DNA from 2 places in the Paenarthrobacter aurescens genome. Region 2 is predicted to be linked to the other one. Evidence: predicted binding sites of a transcription regulator. Region 2 holds the regulator's gene; the other holds the start of a gene.
The links. The regulator LexA, encoded in region 2, represses DNA repair genes until DNA is damaged. The targets are predictions, from matches to a motif close to TCGAACANNTGTTCGA.
Positions count from the first base shown of each region.

Region 1: ruvA (Holliday junction branch migration protein RuvA) is a predicted target of LexA. The motif match lies at 1,900-1,915, and genes of this name have one in related genera.

Region 1 covers NZ_CP157456.1:2,324,772-2,330,714, reverse strand. The annotation lists gene pdxT (pyridoxal 5'-phosphate synthase glutaminase subunit PdxT) at 1-475, shown strand, start outside; gene ABI796_RS10750 (YebC/PmpR family DNA-binding transcriptional regulator) at 479-1,234, shown strand; gene ruvC (crossover junction endodeoxyribonuclease RuvC) at 1,296-1,874, shown strand; gene ruvA (Holliday junction branch migration protein RuvA) at 1,989-2,633, shown strand; gene ruvB (Holliday junction branch migration DNA helicase RuvB) at 2,626-3,702, shown strand; gene yajC (preprotein translocase subunit YajC) at 3,845-4,228, shown strand; gene secD (protein translocase subunit SecD) at 4,343-5,943, shown strand, end outside.
Region 2 covers NZ_CP157456.1:1,618,124-1,624,066, forward strand. The annotation lists gene hflX (GTPase HflX) at 1-1,247, shown strand, start outside; gene ABI796_RS07540 (ATP-dependent DNA helicase) at 1,240-3,300, shown strand; gene lexA (transcriptional repressor LexA) at 3,361-4,104, opposite strand; gene ABI796_RS07550 (LysM peptidoglycan-binding domain-containing protein) at 4,451-4,810, shown strand; gene ABI796_RS07555 (histidinol-phosphate transaminase) at 4,888-5,943, shown strand, end outside.

The sequences.
Region 1 (5,943 bases), 710 kb from region 2:
CGACCCCCTCCGGAAGCGCATCGCGGAGGGACTTCCTGTCTATGGCTCCTGCGCCGGCATGATCCTCCTGGCCAACGAAATTGCGGACCCGTCCACTGACCTGGACGGAAATCCGCAGCAAACTTTCGGCGGGCTGGACATCACGGTCCGCAGGAATGCGTTTGGGCGTCAACGGGAGTCCTTTGAAACGGATCTGGACTTCAAAGGCCTCGAATTCAGCGCAGGGGAGTCCGGTGTGGATCCCGTCCACGCGGTATTCATAAGGGGCCCCTGGGTGGAGCGGGTGGGTCCAGGCGTGGAAGTCCTTGCCCAGGTTGATCCGGACCACGCCAGCCACACAGCCACATTGCATGGAGTGGCTAGAATTGTTGCAGTGCGTTCCGGCCAACTGCTGGCCACCTCCTTCCATCCGGAAGTGACGGGCGAGAAACGCGTGCATGAACTCTTTATTCGAATGATCAGAGGAGAAGCGTAAAGCATGTCAGGCCACTCCAAATGGGCGACCACCAAGCACAAGAAAGCCATCATTGACGGCAGGCGTGCAAAGTCGTTCGCGAAGCTGATCAAGAACATTGAAGTTGCCGCCCGCATGGGAGGGCCGGACCTCGCCGGCAACCCGGGGCTTGAACTTGCCGTCACGAAGGCCAAGAAAACTTCGGTTCCCAACGACAACATCGATCGCGCCATCAAACGTGGGGCAGGCCTCACCGGTGAAGTGGTGGACTACACCGAGATCATGTACGAGGCCCGCGGCCCGCAGGGTTCGGCATTGCTGATCGAATGTCTGACAGACAACAAGAACCGCGCCGCCTCCGAGGTGCGCCTTGCTATCTCACGCAACGGCGGCACCATCGCCGATCCCGGTTCCGTGAGCTACCTCTTTGCCCGTAAGGGTGTTGTTGTCTTGCCCAAGAACGGCCTCAGTGAGGATGACATCCTGATGGCGGTTCTGGATGCCGGAGCCGAGGAAGTCAAGGACAGCGGCGAGAACTGGGAAATTCACTCCGAGCCTTCGGACCTCCAGGCCATCCGCGATGCCCTGAAAGAGGCGGGCATCGACTACGACACCGATGAAGCCGAGTTTGTCCCCTCCATGCAGGTTGACCTGGATGTTGAAGGCGCCAAGAAGTTCATGAAGCTCGTGGATGCCCTTGAAGATCTGGACGATGTCCAGAACGTCTACAGCAATGCGGACCTCAGCGAGGAAGTTCAGGCCGCCCTCGACGCCGAATAGACGGCCACGCAGCACGTCAGTCAGACACTCAGCGTTTTACAGCCATCAGGAAGGCCCGGACTTGACTCTTCGCGTATTGGGAGTCGATCCGGGCCTTACCCGTTGCGGCATAGGTGTTGTGGACATCGAGAAAAACCGCAGGGCAACCATGGTTGCCGTGGGGGTGGTGGGCACCTCTGCTGAACTGACGCTGGATAAGAGACTGCTGGTCATTGCCCAGGCCATTGATGAATGGCTGGACCTGCACACCCCGGACGTCGTGGCGGTTGAACGTGTGTTCTCGCAGATGAACGTCAGCACGGTGATGGGTGTAGCCCAGGCCTCCGGTGTGGTGATTGTTGCTGCCGCGAGGCGCGGCATCCCCGTTGCGCTGCACACACCTTCTGAGGTCAAGGCGGCAGTAACGGGCAGCGGTACGTCGAACAAGGATGCAGTGACCAAGCTGGTAACGAAGATTCTCCGCCTGGATGCGCCGCCAAAGCCTGCTGATGCCGCCGACGCGCTGGCGCTGGCCCTGACCCACGCTTGGCGTGCCGGCAGTGGAATGGGCTCAGCGGGTGCCGCGAACGGCAGCGGTGGTCTTACCCCTGCCCAGAAAGCATGGGCGGACGCCGAAGCAAAAGCGCGCCGGAAACGCTGAATGGTGCCTCCCCTTGCTAGGGTATTCGTAGATATGTTCGGATAGTCCGCTCCGGCCGCAGTACTGACAGCAGTACCGCGGCAACGGAGCAGGCGGTAATTCAGGAGCCGGGTCTTGATCAGTTTTCTCCGTGGAACCGTAGCCCACGTTGGTTTGTCCACCGCTGTAATTGACCTCAATGGTGCGGGGATGAGCGTCTTCGCCACACCGCAGACCTTGAGCCACCTCAAAACAGGGTCCGAGGCCAAGCTCTTCACGTCCATGATTGTCCGCGAGGATTCACTGACCCTGTTCGGTTTCGCCGACGACGACGAACGCGAGGTCTTCGACGTCCTGCTGAGCGTCAGCGGTGTAGGCCCGCGTTTGGCTCTGGCCGTTCTGGCAGTGCATGAACCCGAGGCCATCCGGGTGGCGGCGCACACCGGTGACAGCAAAACGTTCACCAAGGTACCGGGAATCGGTCCCAAGGTGGCCGGCCGGATTGTCCTGGAACTTGCCGGGAAGCTGGTTCCCCACGGCACGGGTACCGGCACCGCTCCGGTGGCCGCCGCCAACGCCGAATGGAAGCCTCAGGTTGTGGCGGCCATGACAAGCCTGGGATGGTCCGAGAAGGACGCCAATGGCAGCATCGACAAAGCCATGGCTGATTCCCCGGAACTCGTGGACGCAGGAAACGTGGCCCAGATTCTCCGGGCTACGCTGCGCTGGCTTGGCCAGGACGGCGCACGTGCAGGCAACCGCGTAGGCAGCCGTGGCTGAGCAGTCACTCGTCAGCGGGGGAGAGGAACCGGAAGAGCGGGTCATTGAGGCCGCCCTCCGCCCTAAAAACCTGCATGATTTCGTGGGACAGCACCGGGTCCGTAAGCAGCTCGCTCTGGTCCTTGAGGCCTCAAAAATGCGGGGCCGCAGCGCAGATCATGTGCTGATGTCCGGCCCTCCAGGACTCGGGAAAACCACCCTTGCCATGATCATTGCAGCTGAAATGAACGCGCCGCTGCGCATCAGCAGCGGGCCGGCCATTCAGCACGCAGGAGATCTGGCCGCCATCCTCTCCTCGCTCTCGGAGGGTGAGGTCCTGTTCCTGGACGAAATACACCGCATGTCCAGGCCGGCGGAGGAAATGCTGTACATGGCCATGGAGGACTTCCGCGTGGACATTGTGGTGGGCAAAGGCGCCGGTGCAACGGCCATTCCCTTGGAACTGCCGCCTTTCACGCTGGTGGGCGCCACCACCAGGGCTGGACTTCTCCCCGGTCCGCTGAGGGACCGTTTTGGATTCACCGGGCACCTGGAATTCTATTCAGTGGCAGAACTTGAGCTTGTCCTCCGGCGCTCAGCAGGGCTTCTGGACCTGAAGGTCAACTCCGCGGGATTTACGGAGATAGCAGGGCGGTCCAGAGGAACACCGCGTATTGCCAACAGACTCCTGCGCCGCGTCAGGGACTGGGCTTTGGTTCACGGCATTGATCAAATTGATGCGCGTTCGGCGTCAGCTGCCCTGGACATGTACGAAGTTGATGAGCGCGGCCTGGACAGGCTTGACCGCTCTGTTCTCGAAGCCCTCATCACCAAGTTCAACGGCGGCCCCGTGGGCTTGTCCACTCTGGCCATCGCCGTAGGCGAGGAACCCGAAACCGTGGAGACTGTTGCTGAGCCGTTCCTGGTACGTGAAGGACTTTTGGGACGTACGCCGCGAGGACGAATCGCCATGGCGTCAGCTTGGACCCACCTTGGCTACGCCGTGCCGGCCGGAGTCTTCGGTCAGGAGACGCTGGCGCTGTTTGGTGAGGACGAAAACCACGCCGAAAGCGTCGATACCATCGGTTAACACCCTCTGTTCAGCTTTTCCCACTAGACTGGTATGACGCTCGGCACGTTCGAGTCCTTGATCCATGCCGCTCTGCGGATCTGCCAGGGACGTTGCCGTGAACCAAAACGTAAGTACAGAACGGAACTTCCCTGTGGATCCAATGACCATATTGCTGTTCGTCATGCTTGGACTCTTTGTCTTCATGATGTTCCGCCGCAACAAGAAGACCCAGCAGCAGCAGGCTGAAATGCAGTCAAAGTTTGCCCCGGGCGTCGACGTCATGACCAGCTTCGGTCTCTTTGGCCGCATCGTGTCCATCGACGAAGCCGAGAACAAAGTAGTAATTGAGCTCTCCCCGGGCAACCAGGCCACGGTTCACCGCCAGGCTGTCACCAAGGTGGTAGAGGCTACTCCCGAAGAGGCACCGGTTGTCCCGGACGACGCTTCTTCCCTGACCCCCGCGCAGACCGAAGCGCCTGCCGCCGTCGAGACGCCGGAAGAGACCATTGCGCGCCTCAACAAAGAGGACAAGAAGGACAACTAGCACCGTCAGTCGCGGCGACACCGCGCAAGGCAACTTCTAAGGCAGCCCAGAGCCGCCGGCGGACGCTTACCAGCGTCGGCCGGCGGCTGTCCGGCGATAACAGGAAGATCGATAATGGCACGGACCGGCCCCAAAAACTCAGCCCGCAGGGTGCTGACCTGGCTTGGAGCAATTTTCGTTGTATTGACCGCCGTCCTGGCTGGCGGAGTAGTAACTGGCAATGCCAGTTGGGCTCCCAAGCTTGCTCTGGACCTCGAAGGCGGAACCCAGATGATCCTGGCCCCCAGGGTAGAGGGTTCCAGTGAGATCAATGAGGAGCAACTCAACCAGGCAGTTGCCATCATCCGGCAGCGTGTGGACGGCTCCGGTGTTGCCGAGGCCGAAATCAGCACTCAGTCGGGCCGGAACGTTGTGGTCAGTCTTCCGGGAACACCGTCGAAGGAAACCCGCGACTTGATCCAGGCTTCGGCTGATATGAACTTCCGTCCTGTGATCACCTATGGTGACCCGGCGCCTGTGCCAGCGGAGCAGCGGACCCCTGAGGACCAGCTTCCCAAGCCCACAGCGGAGCCTGCAAATGCCAGTGACGTCAACTGGGTTACTGCGGATATCGTCAGGGAATTTGAAGCCCTCGACTGTGTGAACCCCTCACCGGAAAAGCGCGACCGTTCGGATCCGGCCAAACCGCTGGTAACCTGCGAGGCTGCCACGGACAAGACTCCGGCCATCAAGTACATCCTCGGGCCCGTTGAGGTCAAGGGACAGGACATCAGCGATTCCACCTTCACCCAGGTTCAGGGTGCCCAGGGTTCGGTGACCAATACCTGGGGCGTGAACATTGTCTTCAACGCCGATGCCACGGCAAAGTTCAAGGCAGTCACTGAGCGCCTCAACCAGTTCTATGCTGCGGCTCAGGCCCAGGGTACTGATGATCCCAAGGCACAGTTCGCGATTGTCCTGGACGACAAAGTGCTCTCCGCGCCGCGGGCCTTGGCTGTCATCACTGACGGAAAACCCCAGATCACTGGCAACTTCACCCAGGCGTCCGCGAAGGCCCTCTCGGATCAGCTCCGTTATGGCGCACTGCCCATCAGCTTTGAGATCCAATCACAGGAGCAAATTTCCGCCACGCTCGGTGGTGACCAACTTCGGCTCGGGCTTCTGGCAGGCATGATCGGGCTCTTGCTCGTTGTTGTCTACTCGCTCTTCCAATACCGGGCACTTGGCCTGGTGACCATCGCTTCCCTTGTGGTGGCCGGCGTGCTGACCTACCTGGCGATCGCCATCCTTGGATGGACGGAAAACTACCGTCTGTCCTTGGCCGGTGTGGCCGGTCTGATCGTGGCTATCGGCCAGACCGCGGACTCGTTCATTGTCTACTTCGAACGCATCAGAGATGAGCTCCGTGAAGGACGTGGATTGGTCTCTGCCGTGGAGAACGGCTGGAAGCGGGCAAAGCGTACCGTTCTGGCGTCCAAGGCCGTCAACCTTCTGGCAGCCCTGGTTCTCTACTTCGTCGCTGTTGGAAACGTCCGGGGCTTTGCCTTTACTCTTGGCCTGACTGCGCTGGCTGACCTCCTGGTGGTGTTCATGTTCACCCACCCCATGCTGCAGGTTCTCGCGCGCACCAAGTTCTTTGGTGAAGGCCACCGTTTCTCGGGTCTTTCTCCTGACCGGCTGGGCGCTGTTCCGCTCTACCGCGGCGCCGGACGACT
Region 2 (5,943 bases):
GCCTGTGGACCGAGGGGACTCTTGCAGATGCGGAGAATTCACTCCGTGAGCTCGCCGCACTTGCCGAGACCGCTGGATCCGAGGTGCTGGACGGCCTGGTTCAGCGCCGGCAGAAGCCGGACCCGGGAACGTTCCTGGGATCCGGCAAAGCCCAGGAGCTCAAGGACATTGTGGCCGCCACCGGCGCGGACACCGTGGTGGTGGACACTGAACTGGCTCCATCGCAGCGTCGCGGCCTTGAGGACATTGTGAAGGTCAAGGTAGTTGACCGCACCACGCTGATTCTTGACATCTTTGCCCAGCACGCCAAGAGCCGCGAAGGCAAGGCGCAGGTTGAGCTCGCTCAGCTCGAGTACCTGCTCCCGCGGCTTCGTGGTTGGGGTGACTCCATGTCCCGCCAGGCTGGTGGCCAGGTAGGTGGAGCAGGCGCCGGTATGGGCTCCCGTGGTCCCGGTGAAACCAAGATCGAACTGGACCGTCGTCGAATCCGTACCCGTATGGCAAAGCTGCGTCGCGAAATCGCCGCAATGAAGCCGGCGCGAGAGACCAAGCGGGCCAACCGCCGTCGGAATGCTGTTCCCTCCGTGGCTATCGCCGGGTACACGAACGCAGGCAAGTCGTCTTTGCTCAACCGCCTCACCGACGCCGGTGTCCTGGTGGAGAACGCCCTGTTCGCCACCCTTGATCCCACGGTCCGCAAAGCACAAACGCCGGATGGAATTGGCTACACCTTGGCGGACACTGTTGGTTTTGTCCGCTCATTGCCTACCCAGCTGATTGAGGCCTTCCGGTCCACGCTGGAGGAAGTTGCGGATGCGGACCTGATCCTTCACGTAGTGGATGCATCGCACCCGGATCCTGAGGGCCAGATTGCAGCCGTCCGGTCCGTCTTCACCGAGGTGGACGCCCGCAAGGTTCCCGAGATCATCGTCCTGAACAAGGTCGATGTAGCGGACCCCTTCGTGGTGGAGCGGCTCAAGCAGAAGGAACCCCGCCACGCGGTGGTGTCCACCCGGACGGGCCAAGGCATCGCTGAATTGCTGGAAGACATCAGCCGGTCCATTCCACGGCCTGGTGTGCGCCTTGAACTGCTCATTCCCTACGACCGCGGGGAAATGATCAACAAGCTGCACAATTCCGACTCGGAAATCCTTAGCCTTGAGCATGAGGAGAACGGGACCCGCGTAGTCGTCATGGTGCGCGAAGGTCTGGCCGCCGAACTGGAGTCATTCGTTAGTAATGGTTGAGAAAGTGGCGGCGGACGCCGTCGAGTCGGTGGGGGAGAAAGTCACCCTCGAGCTGTTGGACCGGGCTGTTGCCGGCATGGGCGGACAAAGCCGTGCCGGCCAGCATGAAATGGCCAAGCATGTCACACGGGCCATCGAGACCGGGGAGCATCTGCTGGTCCAGGCGGGAACGGGAACGGGTAAGTCCTTGGCTTACCTGATTCCGTTGATCGCCCATTCCATGGACAGTGACAAACCGACGCTGGTGTCCACCGCCACCCTGGCACTCCAGACCCAGATCGTGGGGCGGGACCTCCCGCGCCTTCTGGAGACCATCAACCCTGCCCTTGATCGCCCCGTCAATGTGGCACTGGTCAAGGGCAGGGCCAACTATGTTTGTCTGCAGAAACTTGAAGGCGGGTTCCCCAGCGAAGAGCCCTCCGAGGGACAGTTGTTTTCCCTGGGGGAGGATACCAGCGTTCCCCATTTCGCTGCCTCCATGAGCGGGCCCCAGTCCCAGCTGGGCAAAGAAGTGGTCCGTCTCCGGGAGTGGGCGGAGAAGACCACCACCGGGGACCGAGACGAACTCATGCCTGGCGTGACGGACAGAGCCTGGCGGCAAGTATCCGTAACGTCCATGGAGTGCCTGGGTGCCCAGAAGTGCCCCGTGGCGGAAGAGTGCTTCAGCGAGCTGGCCCGCTCAAGGGCGGGCGAGGCCGACGTCGTGGTCACCAACCATGCCATGCTGGCCGTCAGCGCCTTCGAAGGCCTGGCCGTTCTGCCCGAGTACGACGTCGTTGTGGTTGATGAGGCCCACGAGCTTCAGGACAGGGTGACCGGAGCTGTGTCCGGGCAGTTGTCCGTTGCCATGGTCCACGCGGCAGCATCCAGTGCCCGCAAACACACAGCCATCACTGTGGATGCCCTCAACGCCGCTGCGGATAGCTTGGACATGGCAATCGCCGGAGTGCCCAACGGTTTGTTGCCCAACGGACTCAACGACGAACAGCTCGATTGTCTGGACCAATTGCGCGACGCCACACGCGCGGCGCTCTCGGATTCGAAGACCGATTCCTCCAACGCCGTTGACGGAGGACGCCAGCTCGCCCGTTCACGGCTCATGCTCATCCTGGAACTGTGCGAGCGGATGCTGGCCGCCAAGGAGAACCGCGAAGTGGTCTGGTTCTCGCGGAACAGCACCTTCGACCCCCAGCAGGGCTACTCGCCACCGGACGAGACCGCACCTGCTTTGATCAACATTGCACCTCTTAGCGTCGCAGGGCGGCTCCGTGAGGGACTCTTTGCCGGACACACCGTAGTGCTGACCTCCGCCACGCTGGCCATCGGCTCGGCCTTTGAGCCAGCCGCGGGTGGTCTGGGCCTGATTGGCGAAGGCGCACCGAGCTGGACCGGGATCGATGTCGGATCGCCCTTTGACTACCCCAAACAAGGGGTCTTATACGTCGCAAAACACCTGCCCAAGCCAGGCCGCGGTACCTCGCCTGAGGCGCTGGACGAATTGGAAGACCTCATCCGCGCTTCCGGGGGCGGAGCGCTCTGCCTGTTCTCTTCACGGCGTGCAGCCGAAGAAGCCGCCGATGCCATGCGGCTCCGGCTGGACGTGGATATCCTCTGCCAAGGCGAATCCACCATGGCGGCCCTGGTGAAGCAATTCGCGGACGAACCTGACACGTGCCTCTTCGGAACCATGTCACTATGGCAAGGCGTCGACGTACCGGGTGGCTCCTGCCGTCTGGTGGTCATTGACCGCATCCCCTTCCCACGTCCTGATGATCCCCTGATGACCGCCCGTTCCCGTGCAGTGGCCCAATCGGGCGGTAACGGGTTCATGGCCGTGTCAGCCACCCACGCTGCTATTCGATTGGCTCAAGGCGCAGGCCGGCTAATCCGCTCTACAGGAGACAAAGGGGTTGTAGCCGTACTGGATTCCCGGCTGTCAACAGAGCGCTATGGGGGCTTCCTGCGTGCCGCCCTGCCGCCGTTCTGGGCTACGACGGACCGGACAGTAGTGCGTGGCGTCTTGGAGCGTCTGGGATCGACCAAAGCCTCTTAGGGAGGCGCTGGGTCTGCGGGGAAGCCTTGAGTGTGCGTTTCCTCAAGGAAGCGTGCGTGCTTAGAGAGAGCGCAGCACGGAAACGACCTTGCCCATGATGGTGGCTTGATCTCCGAGGATGGGCTCGTACTGTGTGTTCTGCGGAAGCAGCCATGTGTGCCCGTCCCGCTGCCGGAACGTTTTGACGGTGGCTTCGTCATCCAGCAGGGCGGCAACGATGTCGCCGTTGATGGCATCGTTCTGGCGCCGGACCACTACCCAATCGCCGTCACAGATAGCGGCATCAATCATGGAATCGCCGGCTACCTTCAGCATGAACAGTTCGCCATGCCCCACAAGTTGGCGAGGGAGTGCAAGCACGTCTTCAACCGTCTGGTCAGCCAGAATCGGACCGCCGGCAGCAATGCGGCCCACCAGAGGGACCATGGCAGTATCGCTGGCGCTTGCCAATTCCGTCACGGCCAGGCCACCGGCACTGCGCAGCGTGGTGGGGGCTTCCACGCCGGGAATTGGTCCGCCGTCAAGGGTCAACGGCATCAGCACTTCCATGGCGCGGGGTCGCTTGGGATCTCTGCGGAGGTAGCCGAGCTTCTCGAGCTGTGACAACTGGTGCGTGACGCTGGACAAACTTGCCAGGCCTACGGTGTCGCCGATTTCACGCATGCTGGGCGGGTAGCCGTTGTCGTTGACCGAACGCTGGATGGTCTCCAGGATCTTCTTCTGCCGGACAGTCAGGCTTTTGGGACTCTTTTGAGGCTGTTGGCTCCGCAGGGGTGCCCCGCCGCCTGTGGCTTTCGCTGCCATGTTCGCCAATGCCTTTCATTCAGCCCGATGAGTGCCCGGGGTTGTTGGGTCCGCAAAAAATGTCGGACCCTCCTGTTCCACTGAAACAGTGCTGTTTCTTCACTCAAACGTAGGGCAGGCACAGGCGTTTATCAAACATTTGTTCTAGCGAGTCTCGACACCGTTCGTTGATAAGTGCTAAAAATGTCATAGCAAGGTTCGAATATGTGTTCTATAAACCTGATGCTGAAGCCCGATGTTCGAACAAAGCGTTCGAACATCGGGGGTCGGGGGAGGGGAACACCAAGAATTGGCAGCCAAGCACCGGTACTCCGGAGCCTGGCAATAGCTCAGAAGGGCTCAGCTCATGTCCGCAGTCATCACGTTCGCTGAATTCCGCACTACCCAGGCACCCGCTCGCTTGCGTCTGACCCGGCGTGGTCGGTTTGTCTTCTTCGGCATCCCCGCCATGCTGTTGGTGGCGGCGTTGCTGAGTCTCGCCGGTTTCATCAACTCCCCGGCCAAGGCTGCGGACTCACAGTCCCAGTTGCGTCCGCCTGTGGCCGTCACGGTCACTGTCCAGCCCGGGCAGTCCCTGTGGGGCATTGCTGGTGCTGCAGCTCCTGAGCGGGATCCTCGGGATGTCATCGCCGAGATCATCCAGTTGAATGACCTCCGCGGCGGCCGCATCCTGCCCGGCCAGCAACTCTTCGTCCCCGCAAACTAGGTAGTCCCAGGTCTGTTGCATCTGTGGCCGGGCGTCACAGTTAGTCGGCAGTCCCGACCGCCCCTTAAACTGGGTTGGTGAGTGACCAGCTTGAGCGACTTGACCGACTTCCCCTCCGGACCAACCTGCGTGGACTGAGCCCCTATGGCGCGCCGCAGCTTGATGTCCCCATCCTGCTCAATGTCAACGAGAACACTCATGGCGTCCCTGCTGATGTGCAGGCCGCCATTACCGAGGCTGTTGCTGCTGCCGCTACTGGACTGAACCGTTACCCGGATCGAGAGTTCACTGAACTCCGTCAAGCCCTTGCCGAGTACTTGGGCCACGGACTTTCTCCGGATAACATCTGGGCTGCCAACGGTTCCAATGAAGTCCTGCAGCAAATACTCCAGGCATTTGGCGGTCCGGGACGCAAGGCCCTGGGTTTCCCTCCCACGTACTCCATGTACCCCCTGCTCGCCAGCGGCACTGACACCGAGTATGTCCGGGGAGTCCGTGCTGAGGACTATGGGCTGGACGCAGCTTCGGCTGCTGCGCAGGTCCGGGAAACCGGGGCCAACATTGTTTTCCTCTGCTCGCCCAACAACCCCACGGGCACGGGACTGGGGCTGGACGTCGTCGAGGCAGTCTACGAAGCCGGGGAAGCCAGCCAAGCGATCGTGATCGTGGATGAGGCCTATCACGAGTTCGCACACGACAATACTCCCAGCGCCCTGACCTTGCTGCCCGGCCGCGAGCGATTGATCGTTTCGCGCACAATGAGCAAGGCTTTTGCCCTGGCCGGTGCCAGGCTCGGGTACATGGCTGCAGCTCCTGAAGTTACGGACGCGATCAGGTTGGTGCGTCTGCCCTACCACCTCTCTGCGGTTACCCAGGCAACAGCACTTGCGGCGCTGACGCACCGTGAAGCCCTTATGGCCGACGTCGAAGACATCAAGGTCCAACGGGACCGCATAGTCACTGAGCTGCTGCGCATGGGCCTCAAGCCTGCAGCTTCGGACTCCAACTACGTCTTCTTTGGAGGGCTCGAGGAACCTCACGCGATTTGGCAAGGCCTGCTCGATGCCGGCGTGCTGATCCGCGACGTCGGCATCCCCGGTCATTTGCGTGTTACCGCAGGCACGGAGCAGGAA